Regions from separate parts of the Pseudoalteromonas sp. RB2-MNA-CIBAN-0110 genome, predicted to be linked through region 2. Evidence: predicted binding sites of a transcription regulator. Region 2 holds the regulator's gene; the other holds the start of a gene.

Region 1 (10,724 bases), on a different contig from region 2:
TCAGCTTCAATACCGCCTACACCCCAACCAAGCACACCTAAGCCATTAATCATGGTGGTGTGAGAGTCAGTCCCTACAAGCGTATCTGGGTAAGCGAATTTTTTGCCGTCGCGCTCTTCATTAAAAACAACGCGCGCTAAGTATTCTAGGTTTACTTGGTGGACAATACCGGTTGCTGGTGGCACTACTTTTAAATTATCAAAAGCGGTTTGTCCCCAACGTAAAAATTCATAACGTTCTTTATTTCGGTCGTATTCAAGTTTTGCATTTAAATCAAATGCACCATCATTTCCGTAGCCATCTACTTGTACCGAATGGTCAATAACAAGTTCAGCAGGTGATAACGGGTTTATTTTTGCAGGATCACCACCTAGTTTTTCCATTGCGTCACGCATCGCGGCTAAATCTACAATAGCGGGTACACCGGTAAAATCTTGCATAACAACACGGGCGGGAGTAAAGGCAACTTCAGATGCAGGCTTTGCTTGAGGATCCCAATTAAGAAGGGCTTGAATGTCTTGTTCTTTTATATTTGCGCCATCTTCGTTACGAAGCAGGTTTTCAAGTAATACTTTTAAGGAAAAGGGCAGTCGTTTCGCTTTGTCGCCAAGTCCTTTTAGAGAATGAATATGATATTGCTCACCATTTATTGTGAGTTGATGTTGGGTATCGAAACTATTATTCATTATTTGCCCCTTTATGAATTAGAAAAATATTTTGAAGAGTGACCTCTGTAGTGTTCGAGTTGCAAAGTACATACCAGTGTAAAAAATCGTGTTTAGAGAATGAATTTTGTACAGTTACTATAGTAGAGATGATGCTGAAAAGTTTAATTTCAAGAGATGATTTGAAAGAGGTAGGGTCAAAAGTTATTTCGACCCTTATTAATTACTGTAACCAACCGTGTTGCTTACCTTTAATACTCAAACAAAGTAAAGCGATGGCAATAACGATTACAAAAATAGGCATAAATACAGCACTTGCGCCAAGTAGCTCAATACTGTTTATGACCACAAAATTATAATATTGCTGAATTAAAATAGCGCCGAGCGATAGCGCAAAAGTAGGTGTTGCCAGCGCGTTTTTAGCAAGTAAAAACAGACAACCAAAAGTGCTTCCAAATACAGCTATAGCAAATGCAATAGTTGACCAAATAGGAACGTTAGAGTAGGCAGCTTGTTGATCTAGTGGAAGTTTACTTATCATTTCGGGTGTCATCATCATGTGCATAGCAAATGCAATAACGCCAAGTAAGTTCCATACGAGTGCCGCCCATACCACGGACTTAAACCAATTTTCAGGTGTTTTGACAGACATTTTATAACCTTGTTTTTATTATTATTAACTAGGTTATTAAAGAGTAAAAAGGCCAACTATACAAGTTGACCTTTTTATATAAAAAGAGGGCTTTTAAATGCTTAACCAAATGAAATAGGACGACGACCTGTTTTATCATCTACTTTTGGTTTTTTAGTTCGCTTACGCTTACTTTTAGCTGGCTGATTTGTTGGTTGTGGTGCAGCTTGCTTTGACTCTGCTTGAGTTTGTACCGCAGGTTTTTCTGCAGGGTTTGCGTCTTCACTTAGCGCAAGTTTAAAAAATTCGCCATCAAATTCTAATACATCGCCACTGTATAATTTTTTCCGCTTTATTGTACAAATTTCATGGTTAACACCCACATAGCCTTCGGTAATTAGGTTTTTAGCTTGGCCGCCACCTTCAACTAAGTTTAGTACTTTTAATAATTTACAGAGCTCAATCGGCTCTTCTTCTAATTCTATTTCTATATATTCTTCGTTCATATTTGCTCTCGGTGGGGTAACGCACAAGCTGTAGTATAAAGGCTTGCAGCTACTTTTGCACCAAAGCAAGTGACTTTCGCTAATTGTAATACTTAAATAGCTATGAAATTTTTTATGTATTTTATCTGTCTTTAAAAAAACTGAAGCAATTGAAGAGTAACCTTTGCAGCAGTTAATTTTACGTATGGCCTGCTAATTGCTAAAACTTTGGCGGATTAAATAGTTTTCATTAAATGGAGTAGGAAATGGGCGTAAGATTGGCAATGAAAAAAGAGCTAATGGGATTAGACAATTCAGGTATGTTAACTGCTGACGATGTTAGAGAGCACCTTGCTAATTCTGTAAAAAAGCAAGCTGATCAAGATGAGCGCGGTTTTTCTGTAATTTCAAAGTTCAATGATACCCATAGCCGTTTAGTTAGTGGTGATGCCACGAGAAAAACAAAACTCGAGTTTGAACGTCATCGTTTATTTAAAGAAGTTTTATATACTCGCAAAAGTGTTGATGCTTGGTTAGATAGCCAAACAAATTAAATTGCGATAAATAGTTACCTTTAATAGACTACAATTGTAATCAAAAAGGGGTAACTATGAAAAATGGAATTTTAATATGTGTGTTGGCATTACTATTAGCTGCGTGCCAACAACCTACCGTGTATGTATTTAGTGAAAACTTGCAAGATGAACAGCGCAACCAGCTCGATGCTGCGCTAAAAACACAATCGCTCCCTTATGAATATGTAGAGCTGGCAATCCCACCTGATTTTGGTGAGGCTACATTACTCTTATCAAGTGACAAAATTTACCCAAAAGAGACTGAGCAGTTAGCTACTATTATGCAGGGGCTAGGTTACGAGCCACAAGTTAACTATACAACGCGTTCAAATCATTTTTATGGTGATGGCAATATAGGCTTTTATCTAAAAAATGCAGTGGCGGGTACAACCTTTGTTATGCCTAAAAAGTTACGAACAACTCAATGCAGCGAAGACAAGTACAATGATTTACTCGTCACATTTACAGATAAATATGCTGACTTTAGCTTACCCAGTGGCGCTGTTGTAAGGTTAGGTTGGGAGTTTTTATACGGTTACGTTGTCATTTATTATAAAACCTATTCGCAAACATATCGCCACTCGCAACCACTTATAAATACGCCCTTTGGCGATAAACCATCAGATACTTACACGTTTACAGCCCATGTTAGTAACCCCAGTTGGCTTGATTGCTCATTGCAAATTGTTTATATGGACTGAACTAACCGTGAGTTTCTATATGCTCGCTTAGTTTGGCAATGCGCAGACTCATACCTTCTATAATTCGGTCTTTAATTTTTTCGCGGATAACATTAGGTAAACGAGTGAGTGCTTCAGGGGTAATAGCGAGGACTATACTGTCGGTTTTAGCGCGAGCGCTAGTACTACGCTCTCGGTTATTTATAAAGGCACCTTCACCTATAAATTCACCGGGCTCTATAGTGCCAAGTTCTAGCAAATGATTATGTTTAAATACTAATAACGCGCCGCTAAGTACAATGTACAAACGTTTGTCGTTATCGTATTGCTTAAATAAAAATTGATGCTGGCTTACTAAATACAACAGGCCGAACGACTCTAATAAGACTTGGCGCTCGCTGAGCGTAAATTCTTTAAAAAAGTGCAGCCTGTTTATAATTTCCATTTGTTTGAATAATGGAATATGTTCGATTAGCTTCATCAATAACCAAATGTGTTAAAAGCGTTTAATCAGCTAATATTGCGCTCTTTTAATTTTCGGGTCAACGTGTTGCGTCCCCAACCAATTTTTATAGCAGCATCTTGCTTATGACCAGAACAATTAGCCAGTGCGGTTTTAATTAAGCGAGTTTCTAGCTGGGCTTGAATGTCAGGCCAAATATTTTCTTTGCCTTGTTTAAGCTCTTGATTAAGCCATTGCTGAAACGCATCTAGCCAATCACCTTCTTCCTGGGTTGGCGAAGCATCCAGAATCTCTGGCGGTAAGTCTTGCTCGCTTACAAGCTCACCCGGTGCCATTACAGTAAGCCAGCGACAGGTGTTTTCTAATTGGCGTACATTGCCTGGCCAATTAAATAAGCGTAATTGCTCAGTTGCCTTAGGGCTCAGCACTTTGCTTTCTACTTGTAGCTCTTTAGCGCTTTTATGTAAAAAGTGTTGCGATAAGCTTTCTATATCTTCAGTACGCTCTCGAAGAGCAGGTAAACGTAGGCGCACAACATTAAGACGATGGAATAAATCATCCCTAAACTTGCCCTGTTTAACTAAATCTTCAAGGTTTTGGTGCGTAGCCGCAATAATACGCACATCTACTTTTATACTTTGATGGCCACCAACGCGATAAAACTCACCATCGGCAAGAACGCGTAATAAACGTGTTTGTACATCAAGTGGCATATCACCAATTTCATCTAAAAATAGTGTGCCGCCATTGGCTTGCTCAAAGCGGCCTTTACGCACGCTGTCGGCGCCCGTAAATGCGCCTTTTTCGTGGCCAAATAACTCTGACTCAACAAGCTCTTTTGGAATGGCTGCCATGTTAAGTGCAATAAATTGATTTTCTTTACGTGGGCTATGATTGTGCAGCGCACTGGCGACAAGTTCTTTACCTGTTCCAGATTCGCCATTTATTAATACGCTCATGCTAGAGGCCGATAGTTTACCTATCGCTCTAAACACTTCTTGCATTGCGGGCGCTTCACCAATTATGTGGGCACTTTTTGGTGGAGCTTGCTTTCGCTTAGTTTTTTTAGTGGAGTTTGCTCTGCATGCGCTTTCGACTAGCGCCACTGCTTCGTTTAAATCAAACGGCTTAGCGAGGTATTCAAAAGCACCTTTTTGGAATGCATTTACAGCTGAGTCTAAATCTGAGTGCGCAGTCATTATAATAACCGGCAGCCCAGGGTTTTGCTCTGCAATAAGTTCAAGCAACGCCATACCATCCATACCAGGCATTCGTACGTCAGAAACTAAAACAGTAGGTTGGCTAAACTTTAGTGCGCTTAGTACATCTTGCGCATTAGCAAAGCTCTCTGTGTTAAACCCTGCACGGGTTAGTGCTTTTTCAAGTACAAATCGAATAGAAGCATCATCATCTACAAGCCAAACTGTTTTCATGCAAACTCCAAACATTAATCTGCAAAGGGCAGATAGATATTAAATTCAGTATGTCCAGGCCAGCTATCACATTCTATATAGCCATCATGTTGATCTATCAGTGTTTGCGCTATTGAGAGTCCTAACCCAGAGCCACCTTCTTTATTGGTGATCATAGGGTAGAACAGTGTTTCGCGTACACTGGGATCAATACCTGGTCCGTTATCAGATATTTGGATCAACAAGGCTTTTTTAGGTGCTTTACCTGGGCGACGATGTTGATGATTAATGCGGGTTTTTATTGTTATTTCACCGCCATCTACAAGCGCCTGTTGGGCATTTCGAACAATGTTTAATACCACTTGCTGAATTTTGCCTTGATCAATGTATACATCAGGAATACTCGGGTCGTAATCTTTAACTAAGCTAATGTTAGAACAATTATCTAACGTACTTAGCCTTGCAACTGATTCAAGTGATTGATGTATATTGCCATACGATTTTTGAGGAAGTTGATTGGGCCCCAAAAGCCTATCTACTAGCTCGCGTAATCGGTCGGCTTGCTCAATGATGAGCTCAGCACATTGATCTCTTTCTTGTTGATCAACCTCATACTGCAATAACTGCGCCGCTCCGCGAATTCCACCTAAAGGATTTTTAATTTCGTGAGCTAACCCTCTAATTAGGTTTCGGGCAGCTTGATATTGATGCATTTGATTAGACGCTTGGTCGTGCTTAATTTCGTCATCGGTTTGGCGCCACTCAAATAAAATATAAAGCGAGCCATTAAACTTAATTTGTCGTGTACTTACGGCTACTTTTGCATGGCGAGAATCGCTAAAAACCACGTCAGCTCTATGCTGCTGGCAATCTACGCCTTCAACTAGTGAGTATTGTTCTATACGCTGTAAATCGATTGAATGGTAGTTAAAAAGGCTATCAAACGGTTGATCTAATAGGCGCTTATTACCAAGGCCAAGCAGCTCGCTAGTACTAGTATTGGCATATACAACGGTGAAGTTTTTATCAAGTAACATGATAGCGGTTGTTTGATTTTGCCAAATGGCATCGAGTAGCTCAGGGCTAAAGTTTTTATTATTAATCATAGCTGCACCATTTTAGTGCGTGGATGTTTGCAAGCAAGTTATATGGTTAAATACACTGCTGCACGTTTAGTAATGCCCCAATTTAGTTACCTAGGTTTAGCCCTTTTCGGTGCATAAAAAATATGCAGGGTTCGCTTGTAGCAATAACTTGGTTTTTACTATTAAAAAGCTTTAATTGTAGCGTGTGCTGACCACGTTCTACATCTCTAATTGCAAAGGTTGAGCTGTCACTGGCTGGGCCGTGTGCTTTACCATCAATAAAAAGTTGTATAGTAAAACCAGTTTCAAAGCGTGGTTTTATTCGGCTAGTTACATAAACAGTGCCGGTATTTTCACGAATAGTCTGGTTATGATCAGGTGAGGAAATAGCAATACTAAAGGCCGCTTGTTGAGGCTGAGGTTGCTCGTCAAAAATGTCAGTATTTGTTGCAGGCATATTAAGATCTTGGCTGGTGAGCTTTACCTCTTGGGCCCCTTTATGAGGGGTGTCTGAGAACACTAATACGCCATTTTTATCTTTCCAAGCGTATATTTTTGTTTCACCGGCATAACCATAATTACTTAATCCTAAAGTAATTAATAGTAATAAAATCTTGTTATTCACTCTGCAGCCCTGCATTTTTATCGGTAACTTAACTTTAGTGGAGATTGACTAATTTTACCATTAAAAAAGCCCGCAAAGCGGGCTTGAGAACACACATATTTTTTACAGCTTAATTAACAGCTGTAGTACATTTCAAACTCAACTGGGTGAGTTGTCATGTTAAGCTTTTCAACTTCTTGAGACTTAAGTGAGATGTAAGCATCGATTAAGTCATCAGTGAATACGCCACCTTGAGTTAAGAATTCACGGTCTGCGCTAAGTGCAGATAGTGCTTCGTCAAGTGATGCTGCAACAGTTGGAATTTCTGCTGCTTCTTCAGCTGGTAAGTCGTATAAATCTTTATCCATAGCATCGCCAGGATGGATCTTGTTTTTGATACCATCAAGGCCAGCCATAAGCATTGCTGAGAAAGCAAGGTATGGGTTAGCAGTTGGATCCGGGAAGCGTACTTCAATACGACGACCTTTTTCAGATGGAACCACTGGGATACGGATTGATGCAGAACGGTTACGTGCAGAGTATGCAAGCATAACTGGTGCTTCAAAACCTGGTACTAAACGTTTGTACGAGTTAGTAGACGCATTTGCGAAAGCGTTAATTGCTTTAGCATGCTTGATGATGCCGCCAATGTAGTAAAGTGCATCTTCAGAAAGACCGCCGTACTTATCGCCAGCAAAAAGGTTAACACCGTCTTTAGCTAAAGACTGGTGACAATGCATACCAGAACCGTTATCACCAACAACTGGCTTAGGCATAAACGTTGCTGTTTTACCGTATAAGTGAGCCATGTTATGGATAACATATTTCATTTCTTGAATTTCATCCGCTTTTAATACCATTGTATTAAAGCGAGTAGCGATTTCGTTTTGACCTGCTGTTGCTACTTCGTGGTGATGTGCTTCTACTACTTGGCCCATTTCTTCTAGAACTAGACACGTAGCTGAACGCCAATCTTGGAAGTCATCAACTGGAGCAACAGGGAAGTAACCGCCTTTAACACCTGGACGGTGACCAGTGTTGCCATCTGCATATTCTTTATCTGAGTTCCAAGCAGCTTGCTTAGAATCAATTTTGTACATAGAACCAGACATATCTGATTTGTATTTAACATCGTCAAATACGAAAAATTCTGGCTCAGGGCCAAATAAAACAGTGTCTGCAATGCCTGTAGAACGCATGTAATCTTCAGCACGCTTAGCAACAGAACGCGGGTCGCGCTCATAGCCTTGTAGTGTAGAAGGCTCTACTACGTCACAACGTAAAATTAATGTCGCTTCTTCAGTGAAAGGGTCTAGTTTGATTGACTCAGGAACTGGCATTAATACCATGTCTGATTCGTTTATGCCTTTCCAGCCTGCAATTGAAGAACCGTCGAACATTTTACCGTCTTCGAAAAAATCTTCATCAACTTGGTGATGAGGAATCGATACATGTTGCTCTTTACCCTTAGTGTCAGTAAAGCGTAAATCAATGAACTTGACGTCATTTTCTTTAATAAAATCTAAAACCGATTGTGACATGTGTCCTCCAACTATTGGGTTTTGTTATTGCTGCATAATTGCTTTGGTATTTACTAAGCTGATTTTGTGCCATTATTGTAACTGGCTGTTTATAAATTAAAAAAATATCATTGCATCAAAATGGAATATATAAACGCACCATATTGGTGCGTAAATATTCCATTTTAGTGCAAAATTTACAGAGCGTAATTTGTTGTTAATTTAATCAGCTGAAATTAGCATAACCTAAATGTAAAAGAGTAACAAAAAGATCGGAAAAATAGCCAAAAAGACTGTTTTTCAAAAAAATATTGAAATTTAATTCATATAATTGTCATATATAAAACAGATACTTAGTAAAAGTATTGAGAAAGTTTTAAAATATGTATTGGATAAACTTTCATCCATGTCATTAATGAGGGATAATATGCGCCCTTTTAAATCCTATGCTGGGACATCTCGCGAAAGCGTGGATGAGTGCGTAGATCTTGCAGGATCATTGAGAATTTAATTTCTCTGAGTAAATATATGAGCATCGAAAAGTTAAGAAATATAGCGATTATCGCGCACGTTGACCACGGTAAAACAACTCTGGTTGACAAACTACTTGAGCAATCAGGTACATTAGAAACACGCGGCGGTAACGAAGAGCGCGTGATGGACTCAAACGACATTGAGAAAGAACGTGGTATTACCATTTTGGCTAAAAACACAGCCATCTCTTGGAACGACTACCATATCAATATCGTAGATACTCCGGGACACGCCGATTTCGGTGGTGAAGTTGAACGCGTACTTTCGATGGCTGACTCAGTATTATTACTTGTTGATGCTCAAGAAGGTCCAATGCCACAAACGCGTTTCGTTACGCAAAAGGCATTCGCGCAAGGCTTAAAGCCAATCGTAGTTATCAATAAAATTGATAAGCCAGGTTCACGTCCTGATTGGGTTATGGATCAAATCTTTGATTTATTCGACAACCTTGGCGCAACTGACGAACAGTTAGATTTTAAAGTAATCTACGCTTCAGCTATCAACGGCTGGGCAACACTAGATTTAGACGTACCATCAGACAACATGGAACCTATGTTCAAGATGATCGTTGACGAAGTATCACCACCGGATGCAGATCCTGAAGGTGACTTCCAAATGCAAATTTCTCAACTAGATTACAACTCTTATGTTGGTGTAGTTGGTATTGGTCGTATTAAACGTGGTTCTGTTGCTCCTAACCAACAAGTTACTATTATCAGTGCTGATGGCACTACACGTAATGGTAAAATTGGCGCAGTACAAAGCTACTTAGGTCTTGAACGTATCGAAACTGATAGAGCTTACGCTGGTAACATCGTAACTGTAACAGGTATTGGTGAGCTTAAGATTTCTGATACAGTTTGTTTCCCAGGAAACGTTGAAGCATTACCACCACTAAGTGTTGATGAGCCAACTGTAACAATGACATTCTCTGTAAATAACTCACCTTTCTGTGGTAAAGAAGGTAAGTTTGTAACGTCACGTAATATCCGTGAACGTTTAGACAAAGAATTAGTACACAACGTAGCACTTCGCGTTGAAGATACTGGTAGCCCAGATAGCTTCCGTGTTTCTGGTCGTGGTGAATTACACCTAGGTATCTTAATCGAGAACATGCGTCGTGAAGGTTACGAGCTTTCAGTTTCTCGTCCAGAAGTTATCTTACGTACTGTAGATGGCGTTCTAGAAGAACCGTTTGAAACAGTTACTATTGACTGTCAAGACGAGCACCAAGGTTCTGTTATGGAGCAAGTTGGCCTACGTAAAGGTGAACTTACTAACATGACTCCAGATGGCAAAGGGCGTATGCGTTTAGATTTCATGATCCCTAGCCGTGGTTTAATTGGTTTCCAAACTGATTTCATGACGCTTACTTCGGGTTCTGGTCTTATGTACCATACGTTCGATCATTACGGTCCTCACAAAGGTGGCGACATCGGTGTTCGTAAGAACGGCGTAATGATTGCAAACGCAACAGGTAAAGCACTTACTAACGCATTATTCAACTTACAAGAACGCGGCCGTTTATTCATCGGTCACGGTGTTGAAGTATACGAAGGTATGGTTATCGGTATTCATAACCGTGATAACGACCTTACAGTTAACGCCCTTAAAGGCAAGCAGTTAACTAACGTACGTGCATCTGGTACTGATGAAGCGCAAACGCTTTCTCCACACCTTAACTACTCACTTGAGCAAGCGCTTGAGTTCATCGATGATGACGAGCTAGTTGAAGTAACTCCACTAAACATTCGTATTCGTAAGCGTTACCTTACTGAAAACGAGCGTAAACGTGCAGGTCGTGGACCTAAGTCATAATCTATTAATTTAGAATAATGATTTTAAAAGCCGCTGTATTGAAAAATACAGCGGCTTTTTTGTGGGTGAAGGTTAATTGAGTAAAAAGGTTGAAGGAGTTTTTACTACAGAGCTCACCGAGGCGCTGCGTGGTATATCTAGGTCGACTTGTAAATTTGTATTGTTTTTGGGTAATAGTGTTGTTATATATTAGCAAGGGTTTTGCTGGTGCAAACACTAAATATTTATCGGTATTCTTGGTGGTGCACTGTT
Region 2 (10,724 bases):
CGTATTTATTTTATATATCTGTTTTAGTTGGGGCATTAGTAATGCGAGCATTATTTTTATAACTGTTTATTCTTGTTCATTAAAACGTTGTGCTATTAATTCTCCAACAGCATGTAAAGCTTGCTCAGAATCGGGGCCTTTACATACAACTTTTACTTCTTTGCCTTGGCTACTTTCAAGTAACATTAATGCAAGTACGCTATCGCCTGCAGCTTCTTTGTCATCTTGAAATAATGTAATTGTCGCATCAAACTGCACTGCCAATTGGGCAAGCACTGTGGCTGCTCTGGCGTGCAATCCTAATTTGTTTTTTATTAAAAAAGTGTCTTCACAATGCATAACTTACTCTACCTAAGCTGAACAGGTGATTATTCAGCTATATTATTTTTCTTGTTCGCGATGGCGAATTTTCACATTGGGATGTGTCATTGCAAAACTTTCACCGATAGTTTGCGCTAAATATACAGAGCGATGTTGTCCGCCTGTACACCCAATGGCAATGGTTAAATAACTGCGGTTATTTCGCTCTAAGTGCGGTAACCATGTTTGTACAAATGTTTGAATTTGCCATGTGAATTTTTGCACTATGCTGTGATTGGCCAAATAATCTTTAACAGGTTGATCTAACCCATTTAAAGGTTTTAATTCAGGTTCCCAATGTGGATTGGGTAAAAAGCGTGCATCAAATACGTAATCTGCTTCTTTTGGTATACCGTATTTAAAACCAAACGATTCAAACGTGACAATCAGTTGCTTATCTTTTTTACCTAAAATCTTTTCACGAATAGATTCAGCAAGTTGATGAACGCTTAAATCAGTTGTATCTATCATAAAGTCGGCGCGGGTGATTAATACATCAAGTAATTCTTTTTCTTTTTTGATGGCTAAATCAAGAGGCAACGAGTCAATTGATAGTGGGTGTAATCTACGAGTTTCAGAAAAACGTTTGATCAATGTTTGATCGTCGCTATCTAAATAAAATAAAGTAGGTTTTGCAAAGCCAGGCAAGTATTCAAGAATATCGTTAAATTCATCTTGTTGCTTAGGGATGTTACGCACATCAATGCTAACAGCAATTTTATCATAGCTATCAGACACACTGCGAACTAATGAAGGAAGCAAGTTAACTGGAATATTATCTACGCAATAATAACCTAAATCTTCTACAACGCGTAAAGCAACCGACTTTCCAGAACCAGAGCGGCCGCTTATGATAATTAACTCCATTTAACACCCTTTATAAAACTATGATTGATTGACAATAACTTGGTAAAGCTCAGTATCTGATTTTGCACTGCGTAACTGTTTACAAAAATCTTTGTTGTTTAGTTTATCAGCAATGGTTGCTAGAGTCTTTAAGTGCTGCTGGTTATCGCCATCTGGTACGATGAGTGCGACGAAAATATCAACAGGGCGATTATCGATTGCATCAAAATTTATTGGAGTTTCGCTAACGAGTACTAAAGCCAAAGGCTCTTCTGCACCGCTCATTCTTCCATGAGGAATGGCAATGCCACGCCCTATACCTGTACTACCGAGTTTCTCTCTGCTCATTAAAGCATTAAGAATATCTTGTTGCGGTAAATACGGAAGTTTGTCGTGAGCAAGTTCGCTAATGAACTCTAAAATTCTTTTTTTGCTATTAAAAAGGACCGCAGCTTTGCTGCAGTCCTGGCATATAAGTGAGCTTAATTTCATCATATTAGTGTCGAGCAAGCTTCTCTTTGTGTTTAATTACTTGTCGATCGAGCTTGTCGATCAACGAGTCAATGGCGGCATACATATCTTGATGTTCTGTAGAGGCAAATAGCTCAGCACCGCTTACGTGTATGGTGGCTTCTGCTTTTTGATTTAATTTTTCTACATCGAGAATGACATGAACATTATTAATATGATCAGAGTGTCTTTCTAGCTTCGCAAATTTGGTATTAATATAGTCTCTTAGTGAATCGGTTAATTCTACGTGACGACCAGTTAAGTTTAGTTGCATAAGCATTACCCTCTTTTTTTGCGTCTTAAATCAAACTTTTACGTTGATTTGACGGTGGAATAGCCAGAGATTCGCGGTATTTTGCGATTGTACGTCTCGCTACTTTAATTCCTTGCTCAGCCAATATATCCGCTATTTTGCTATCACTCAATGGTTTTGCTGAATTTTCTGCTGCGATTAATTTTCGGATAAGCGCACGGATTGCTGTAGATGAACATTCACCACCGTTTTCGGTGCTTACATGGCTTGAGAAAAAATATTTAAGCTCAAATATACCACGGGGTGTGTGCATATACTTTTGGGTTGTTACGCGCGAAATTGTTGATTCGTGCATTTCTACCATTTCAGCAACATCATTTAAAACCATTGGTTTCATGGCTTCAGGACCGTGTTCAAAAAAGCCTTGTTGTTGCTTAACAATACAATTTGTTACTTTTAATAGCGTGTCGTTTCTACTTTCTAAGCTTTTAATAAACCATTTAGCTTCTTGTAAATGCGAGCGAATAAACTGGCTGTCACCACTGGATTTTACAGTGCGAGACATTGCCGCGTATTGGCTATTAACACGAATTTTAGGCATGCTGTCTGGGTTTAACTCAACAACCCAGCGGCCTTTGATTTTTTTAACTGACACATCAGGAATAACATACTCAGATTCTTCTCTTACAATAGTATCTGCAGGTTTAGGGCTAAGAGTATGTATTAATGTCATTACTTCTTTAAGCTCTTCTTCTTTGAGCTTAGTTTTCTTCATTAATGTACGATAGTCACGAGCAGCTAATAAATCAATATGCTCGGTTAAAATCATTTTTGTTTCATTAATGTAAGGTGTTTCTTTATCAAACTGGTTTAGCTGAATACACAAACACTCTTGTAAACTACGTGCAGCAATACCAACAGGATCAAACAGTTGGATGCGTTTTAATACAGCTTCAATTTCATCAAGTTCGACTTCGTTATCATCTTCGTTTTCTTGATTAAAGCTTTCTAAAATCTCTTCGCAGCTTAGTGTTAAAATACCTGAATCATCGACGGCTTCTACAATAGCAATAGCAATAGCTTCGTCTGTAGGGCTAAATGGCGTTAGTTGTAACTGCCACATTAAATACTCATGGAGCGTTTCAGTAGAGGCGCCTTGGTATATTGATTCGTCTTCAGGCATCGGACCCGATGATGCTGCTGGGGCGGCACTCATGTACTCATCCCAACTAACATCCATAGCCATGTCGTCACTTAGCGTGTCTTTTGCAAGTGCTTCACCACTATCTTGTTCGTATTCGCTTGGAGCATCATCGGCAGATGCGCTAACAGTTATGTCATCTGTATCTGCTTTTTGCTCGTTTTTACCTGCAGCGTCTTCTGAATAGTCTGCTTCTTCAACCTCTAATAGCGGGTTGCTGTCGAGAGCTTCTTGTATTTCTTGCTGGAGATCCAATGTACTGAGTTGCAACAAACGAATAGCTTGTTGCAGCTGTGGAGTCATTGTAAGTTGCTGGCCCATGCGCAGCTGTAGTGATTGCCTCATGTATCTCTAACAATCCTTTTATGTTGTTATAATTAATACTAGCAGATGCTTAAAGACATGGCGTAAATGTTACAGCCTAAATTGCTCGCCTAAGTAAACATCGCGTACTGTTTTATCATTTAATACGTGTTCTGGAGTACCTGATGCAATCAGCTCCCCATGAGAAACAATGTAGGCTTTTTCACAAACATCAAGGGTTTCTCTTACGTTATGATCGGTAATTAATACACCAATCCCACGATTTTTAAGATGTTCTATTATTTTCTTTATGTCTAACACCGAAATCGGGTCAACACCTGCAAATGGTTCATCCAGTAATATAAATTTAGGATCTGCTGCCAGCGCACGTGCTATTTCAACACGACGACGTTCGCCACCTGACAATGCCATGCCTTGGCTATCACGAATGTGTTGTATGCTAAATTCATCTAATAATTTATCGAGAGTGTCTTCTCTAGCTTGTTTATTTAACTCTTTGCGCGTTTCTAAAATGGCCATTAAGTTTTGATAAACAGTCAGCTTTCTGAATATTGAAGACTCTTGCGGTAAGTAGCCAATGCCTAATCTAGCACGACTATGCATAGGTAAAAGAGTAATATCGTTATCGTCTATCGATATTTTACCTTTGTCGCTAGGTACAAGTCCTACTATCATATAAAACGTGGTGGTTTTACCTGCGCCGTTAGGGCCAAGTAAGCCAACAATACTGCCAGCTTTGACTTCAAGGCCGACGTTTTTTACAACTTCACGGCCTTTATAGCTCTTTGCTAATAGCTCTGCTTTTAATGTGCTCATGGTTGACCTTTGTCGCTTTTTTTACTTTTTTTAGTCTCGATTGGCACTAAAATTGTGTGAACGCGGTCAGTTGAGTTTTCATCTTTTTCGGCACTGATTAGCTGCTGCTCTATATCGTAGGTAATGCTTTTAGCATTTATTTTTTGTCCCGCTTGCGATACTTGTGCATTACCAACAAGCGTTAAAAAACGCTTAGATACATCATAACGTACTTCGTCAGCACTGGCGCTCATAGTCGTGCCATCTGATTGCTTTTCTTCAAAGTGCGCAGGGCTACCTGTAGCAATTAATAATTGTTTATTATCACCAAGTTCATCGCGTTTATGTACTTCTAAGCGGTCGGCTGTGATACGGCGATTACCGTGAATAATTTCAACGTTTTTCTCAAAAATCCCGACATTAGCTTTTAATTGACCTTCTTGCTTATCGGCGCTTATTGAAATTTGATTTGCAGTCGGTTGCGTGTTTTGCTCTGCAGCACTACTATTAAACGCTAGTATAAGTGTAGGAATAATAAGTGATTTTAATATTTTATTGGTCATAATATATGGTTCGCGTATGGTTAATTAGTTTTATCACTTCGGTTTTTAAGTCGGCTTCTAGGCCTTTACCAGTGATTTTTAAATTGGGTCCAGTGATGATAACGGGTTGCTCCGAACGCATTGTTAATAGCTTTATATCTACCTGAATATTATCAGCATTGATTTTGTCTATCATGGCGTTATCGGTTAAGTTTTTGGCAACCACATTGCCTTCTAAAATTAATTGTTTGTCTTCGTATAATGTTGCTTCGTCTGCATTTATTTGCCACGTTTGCTTTTCGTTATATAAAGTAAAAATAGGTTTTTCAAAAAACGTAAAACCTAATTGTTGATATAGCTCCATTTTAGCCGCAGTGACTTTGTGACTAATTTTACCTTGTTCGTCATAGGCTGTTTGTTTGAGTTCTATGGCTATGTAATCAGGCTTGGCAATAACTTCAGGCTCAGTCTGAGGCACAATATTTGTTTGTGTAAAATAAGGGTACCAAAGCCAAACCATACAGCTAATGAATAAAACGCTTAATATTATGCGCGCTGCATTCATGAACTAGTGCCTTGTGTAGTCAATGCTTTACCATTTTCAAGCATAAGTAAGTCGGTGAGCTCTCTTACTGCACCAAAGCCGCCAGGCATTTGCGTTACATAGTGTGATAAACGTTTAATAAGTGGATGGGCATCATTTACTGCAACAGCAAAGCCGACTAATTCCATAACGGGCATGTCAGGACCATCATCACCGATATAAGCAATTTGTTCATCGCTAAGGTTGAGTTTGTCTTTTAATTCTTGATAGGCAATGAGCTTATTTTCTTGGCCTTGATAAATATGCTGTACGGTTAAGCTGCTCATACGTTGTTGCACTATTTGTGAATGACGACCAGTAATTACAGCCACTTCAAAGCCACTGTTTATAAGCGCTTTAATGCCAAAACCATCTTTTGTATTAAATGCTTTTAGCTCTTCACCTTGATTACCAAGATAAATACGGCCATCAGAAAATACACCATCAATATCGCATATAAGTAGCTTTACTTTTTTAGCGCGTGCTTTTGCATCATCGCTCAGCGGTTGATAGAGTTCTTCAAATTGCATTTATAATACTCCTGCTTTTAATAGGTCTTGCATGTTTAATGCGCCAATAGGTTGGTTTTTCTCATTGACGACGATTAAGCCATTTATACGTTTGTGTTCCATAATGTTAAGCGCTTCAGCGGCTAAAATATCTTGTGTAGCCGTAGTACATGACTTAGTCATAACAACATCTATTTGTGTTGTATGAATATCAATTCTTTGCTCTAAAATACGACGCAAATCGCCATCGGTAAATAATCCCACGAGCTGCTGATTTTCATCAACAATGGCTGTCATACCTAAACCTTTAGCAGACATTTCAATGAGGGCGTCTTTAACTGTTTGTGAAACGCTAATAATAGGTGTATTTGCGCCGCTGTGCATAACATCTTTTAAAGTAAGTAATAAACGCTTGCCTAAACTACCACCTGGGTGAGATAGCGCGAAGTCATCAGCTGTAAACCCGCGAGCTTCTAATAATGCAACTGCCATGGCATCGCCCATCGCAAGCGTTGCAGTGGTACTTGATGTAGGAGCTAGACCCAATGAACAGGCTTCTTTTTCTACTTTAATACACACATGTACATTAGCAAGGGTCGCCATGGTTGATTGCGTATTGCCAGTCATCGCTATCATTTTGGCACCAAGTCGTTTTAAAACCGGAATGATATTTAAAACTTCGCTGGTCTCCCCTGAATTGGAAATAAGCATAACCACGTCATTTTTAGTGATCATACCTAAATCACCATGACTTGCTTCACCAGGGTGAACAAAAAATGCTGGACTGCCAGTACTTGCAAGGGTTGCCGCTATTTTATTGCCAATATGACCTGACTTACCCATACCAATGACAATAATACGGCCTTCGCAGTCGTACATTAATTGGCACGCGTTATGAAAGTTTTCATCTACATATTGTGCAATATCACTAAGTGCTTGGCGCTCAACATCTAAAACGCGAAGGCCTTGTTCAATAAAATTTAGCGTTGCCATCATTTACCCTACTTGACTAAAAATATACCCTTGGTAACCCAAAAACGCTATTAGCAATAAGCCGCCTTCTACTCTATTGATACGTTGGGTGCCTCTAAAGTTCAATGACATAATAATAAGAGCAAGTGTTGCGCCAATCATAATTAATACGTCTCGGCTTACTAATGATGGGTCAATGGCAGAAGGGTTAATAATACCGGCAAGTGGTAATACCGCTAGAATATTAAATATGTTTGAGCCAACAATATTACCTAGTGCTAAATCATCTTCATTTTTAAGTACACCTGCAACCGAAGCGGCAAGTTCAGGCAAACTAGTACCGATGGCAATAATTGTTAAGCCAATGACTAGGTCGCTTAAGCCGAAGTATTTAGCAATATCGACAGCCGAACCTATTAAAAAATGAGAGCTAACAGGTAGGAGTATCATGCCGACAACTAACCAAAATACCGCTTTTTTCGTAGGTACATCGTTAGGTACGTCGTCGCAGGCTTCTGAGACAAATGGATCATCTTGGTTTTTCGCACGCATAGATACAATAATTAACCCACCGATGAATACGATAAAGCCAACCAAAAGTGCAACACCTTCATTAAATGAAAAGTAGTTATCTGAGAACACATACCAAGTAGCTAAAGATACGAGCATCACTAATGGCATTTCACGTTTTAACGTACTAGATGAAACTGAAAGAGGGCGAAATAGAGCAGTGATACCTAACACAAGTAAAATGTTTGTAATATTAGAGCCAACAGCATTGCCAACCGCTGTGTCGGTTTTGTTAGCCAGAGCGGCAGAGGCTGAAACCATCATTTCGGGTGCTGAAGAGCCCATAGCTACCACGGTTAGACCAACAATAAGTGTAGGTACACCAAAGTTTTTAGCAAGAGCCGCAGCGCCATAAACAAACCTGTCTGCACTCCAAACAAGAGCTGCAAAACCAAGAATTAAAATAACAAACGAGGTAACCATTGTGTTAAGCCAGTTATACAAAATACGGATGGCGCGAATAGTAACAAAAGCCAAGATGAAAGTATAAATAAAAGAGTAAGGTCAACTAGGTAACAATGCTGCTTTTAAACAGCTAATTTAAAAATTTAAGCCGGGGTTAAGCTGTTTTGAGCGAGTCTTATAATCCTTTTCATGGATGTATTACAAAATCTTACGAATTGTTTTTTCCATCTTTGACAAAAAAGCTTTAAAATAGGTGCACTAGTGAACATTTTTATGGAGAGCGACTTGTCGCAATCAATAGTAGAAGTCAAGGATGTTAGCTTTTCGAGAGGCAATAGAACTATATATAAAAATATGAGTTTTAGCGTTCCTAAAGGTAAAATTACTGCGATCATGGGGCCAAGCGGAATTGGCAAAACCACTATGTTGCGTTTAATTGGTGGTCAGCTTAAACCAGATTCAGGTGATATTTTATTTGAAGGTGGCAGCATCCCTAAAATGTCTCGTAAAGAGTTATACGAAGCACGTACTAAAATGAGCATGCTTTTTCAAAGTGGTGCGCTGTTTACTGATATGTCGGTATTTGACAATATTGCGTTTCCTATAAGAGAGCACACAAAGCTAAGTGAAGACCTTATTCGATTAGTTGTATTAATGAAATTGCAAGCGGTTGGGCTACGTGGCGCTAAAGATTTAATGCCCTCTGAGTTATCGGGCGGTATGGCAAGACGTGCTGCACTTGCGCGCGCTATAGCACTTGATCCAGAGCTAATCATGTACGATGAACCATTTGCAGGACAAGACCCTATTTCGATGGGCGTATTGGTTAAGCTAATTAAGTCGCTTAACGAAGTATTGAGTTTATCGTCTTTAATTGTGACACACGATGTGACAGAGGTAATGAGTATTGCCGATCACGTTATAATTATCGCCGATCAAGGTGTAATTGGTTGTGGTACTCCTGATGAAATGCGCAATCATGAATCTCCTTTAGTTCAACAGTTTTTAAAAGGCTTGTCGGATGGTCCAGTACCATTTCATTTTCCGGCTCAAGCTTATGCAGATGAACTGCTTGGAGAAAAAGCATAATGTTGGATTTATTTCAAAAGCTAGGGCATAAAACGCTAGGACGTTTTGCGGCTCTTGGCCGTTCGGCTTATATGCTGTTTAGTGCGCTTGCGCATGTTCCTAATTTTAAAAAAGGCACACCGTTACTTGTTCGCCAACTTTATATGGTGGGTTCGCAATCGTTACTCATTATCATGGTGTCGGGTTTGTTTATCGGCATGGTATTGGCTTTACAAGGTTACACCGTATTAGTTGGTTATGGCGCTGAGGATAGTTTAGGGCCGTTAGTGGCACTGAGTTTATTGCGAGAACTGGGCCCAGTTGTTACTGCATTACTATTTGCAGGACGCGCAGGTAGCGCATTGACTGCTGAAATTGGCTTAATGAAAGCAACAGAGCAACTTTCATCACTTGAGATGATGGCAATCGATCCGCTAAAACGTATTATTGCACCGCGCTTTTGGGCGGGTTTTATAAGCATGCCATTGCTTGCATTGATATTTTCAGCCGTAGCAATCATAGGCGCTCATTTAGTGGGTGTAGATTGGCTGGGGGTTGATACAGGTAGTTTTTGGTCAATCATGCAATCACAAGTGTCGTTTCAGCAAGACATACTAAACGGTATTATTAAGAGTTTTGTATTTGCCATAGTGGTGACCTGGATTGCGCTTTATAAAGGATATGACTGTGTGCCGACCTCAGAAGGGATCAGCAAAGCAACCACCGAAACGGTTGTTCATTCGTCATTAGCAGTTTTAGGTTTTGACTTTATTTTGACAGCGGTAATGTTTACCAGCTAATAGGGTATAGATAATGAATTCACGGAAATTAGAAATTTTAGTTGGTTTTTTTGTAGCACTTGGCATTTTAGCTTTTGCAATGCTTGCACTTAAAGTTGCCAATTCAGGTATTAGTGGCTCTGGCGAAACATATACGCTTAATGCCAAGTTTGAAAACATCGGCTCGTTAAAAGCGCGTGCACCGGTAAAAGTAGGTGGTGTTGTAATTGGTCGTGTTGAATCAATTTATGTTCACCCACAAGAATTTTTACCAGTCGTTAATATGACTATTGATGCACAGTACTTATGTCGCTTTTCAGACACAAGCTCAATTTCTATTTTAACGTCGGGTATTTTAGGTGAGCAGTACTTAGGTATTCACCCTGTCATTTCTCCAGATTCGGCTAAACAACGTTGTTTAGGCGAAACAGTGACTGAAAACAAGCAAGATGAAGCAATTGACGATTTATTTGGTGTGGAAAGTAAAGCACTAGGTGATGGCGATTCAATTACTGATACTAAGTCTGCCATTGTACTTGAAGAATTAATCGGGCAGTTTTTATTCAACCAAGGTAGTGAGTAATTATTATGTTGAAAAAGTTTTTAGCTATTGTAGCAATTGGCACAATGACGCTAACTCAAAGCGTAAGTGCAGCAGATGTTAAATTGGTTGATCCAAATAAAATGGTACGCCAAGTTGCCGATAATACATTTGCACGTATTAAAAAAGATCAGCCATTAATTGTTAAAAATCAAGAGCATCTTCGCGTAATCGTTGAAGAAGAATTAATGCCTTATATCGACTACAAATATGCAGCACTTCGCGTACTAGGTAGTGAAGTATCTAAAGTACGTGCAATTACCGACGAAGCTGAAAAAGCCAAAGCAATTAAAGAAATTCAACGCTTTATTGGTGTTTTTAGAGAGTATTTAGTTGCTACTTATGCAGGTGTATTCACTCAATATACAAACCAAAAAGTTGAGTTTGGTGCAGAACAAGCATTTAA

What was found. Region 2 encodes sigma-54, which starts transcription at its own class of promoters, with help from an activator protein. Its sites were predicted from a motif close to GTTGGCACGNNNNTNGNNT; they were not measured.
Region 1: glnA (glutamate--ammonia ligase) is a predicted target of sigma-54. The motif match lies at 8,197-8,215, and genes of this name have one in related genera.

Annotation. Positions count from the first base shown of each region.
Region 1 is NZ_JBEOOQ010000037.1:38,087-48,810, forward strand. It holds gene acnA (aconitate hydratase AcnA) at 1-686, opposite strand, end outside; gene AAEY68_RS16275 (hypothetical protein) at 889-1,317, opposite strand; gene AAEY68_RS16280 (RNA-binding S4 domain-containing protein) at 1,419-1,802, opposite strand; gene AAEY68_RS16285 (hypothetical protein) at 2,048-2,335, shown strand; gene AAEY68_RS16290 (hypothetical protein) at 2,392-3,057, shown strand; gene AAEY68_RS16295 (cyclic nucleotide-binding domain-containing protein) at 3,059-3,517, opposite strand; gene ntrC (nitrogen regulation protein NR(I)) at 3,547-4,932, opposite strand; gene glnL (nitrogen regulation protein NR(II)) at 4,947-6,017, opposite strand; gene AAEY68_RS16310 (DUF4124 domain-containing protein) at 6,100-6,621, opposite strand; gene glnA (glutamate--ammonia ligase) at 6,735-8,141, opposite strand; gene typA (translational GTPase TypA) at 8,649-10,472, shown strand.
Region 2 is NZ_JBEOOQ010000014.1:64,801-75,524, reverse strand. It holds gene AAEY68_RS09175 (HPr family phosphocarrier protein) at 67-339, opposite strand; gene rapZ (RNase adapter RapZ) at 382-1,227, opposite strand; gene ptsN (PTS IIA-like nitrogen regulatory protein PtsN) at 1,246-1,698, opposite strand; gene hpf (ribosome hibernation promoting factor) at 1,703-1,990, opposite strand; gene AAEY68_RS09155 (RNA polymerase factor sigma-54) at 2,016-3,515, opposite strand; gene lptB (LPS export ABC transporter ATP-binding protein) at 3,585-4,310, opposite strand; gene lptA (lipopolysaccharide transport periplasmic protein LptA) at 4,307-4,852, opposite strand; gene lptC (LPS export ABC transporter periplasmic protein LptC) at 4,842-5,396, opposite strand; gene kdsC (3-deoxy-manno-octulosonate-8-phosphatase KdsC) at 5,393-5,944, opposite strand; gene AAEY68_RS09130 (KpsF/GutQ family sugar-phosphate isomerase) at 5,945-6,916, opposite strand; gene AAEY68_RS09125 (calcium/sodium antiporter) at 6,920-7,888, opposite strand; gene AAEY68_RS09120 (ATP-binding cassette domain-containing protein) at 8,144-8,959, shown strand; gene mlaE (lipid asymmetry maintenance ABC transporter permease subunit MlaE) at 8,959-9,738, shown strand; gene mlaD (outer membrane lipid asymmetry maintenance protein MlaD) at 9,752-10,300, shown strand; gene AAEY68_RS09105 (MlaC/ttg2D family ABC transporter substrate-binding protein) at 10,306-10,724, shown strand, end outside.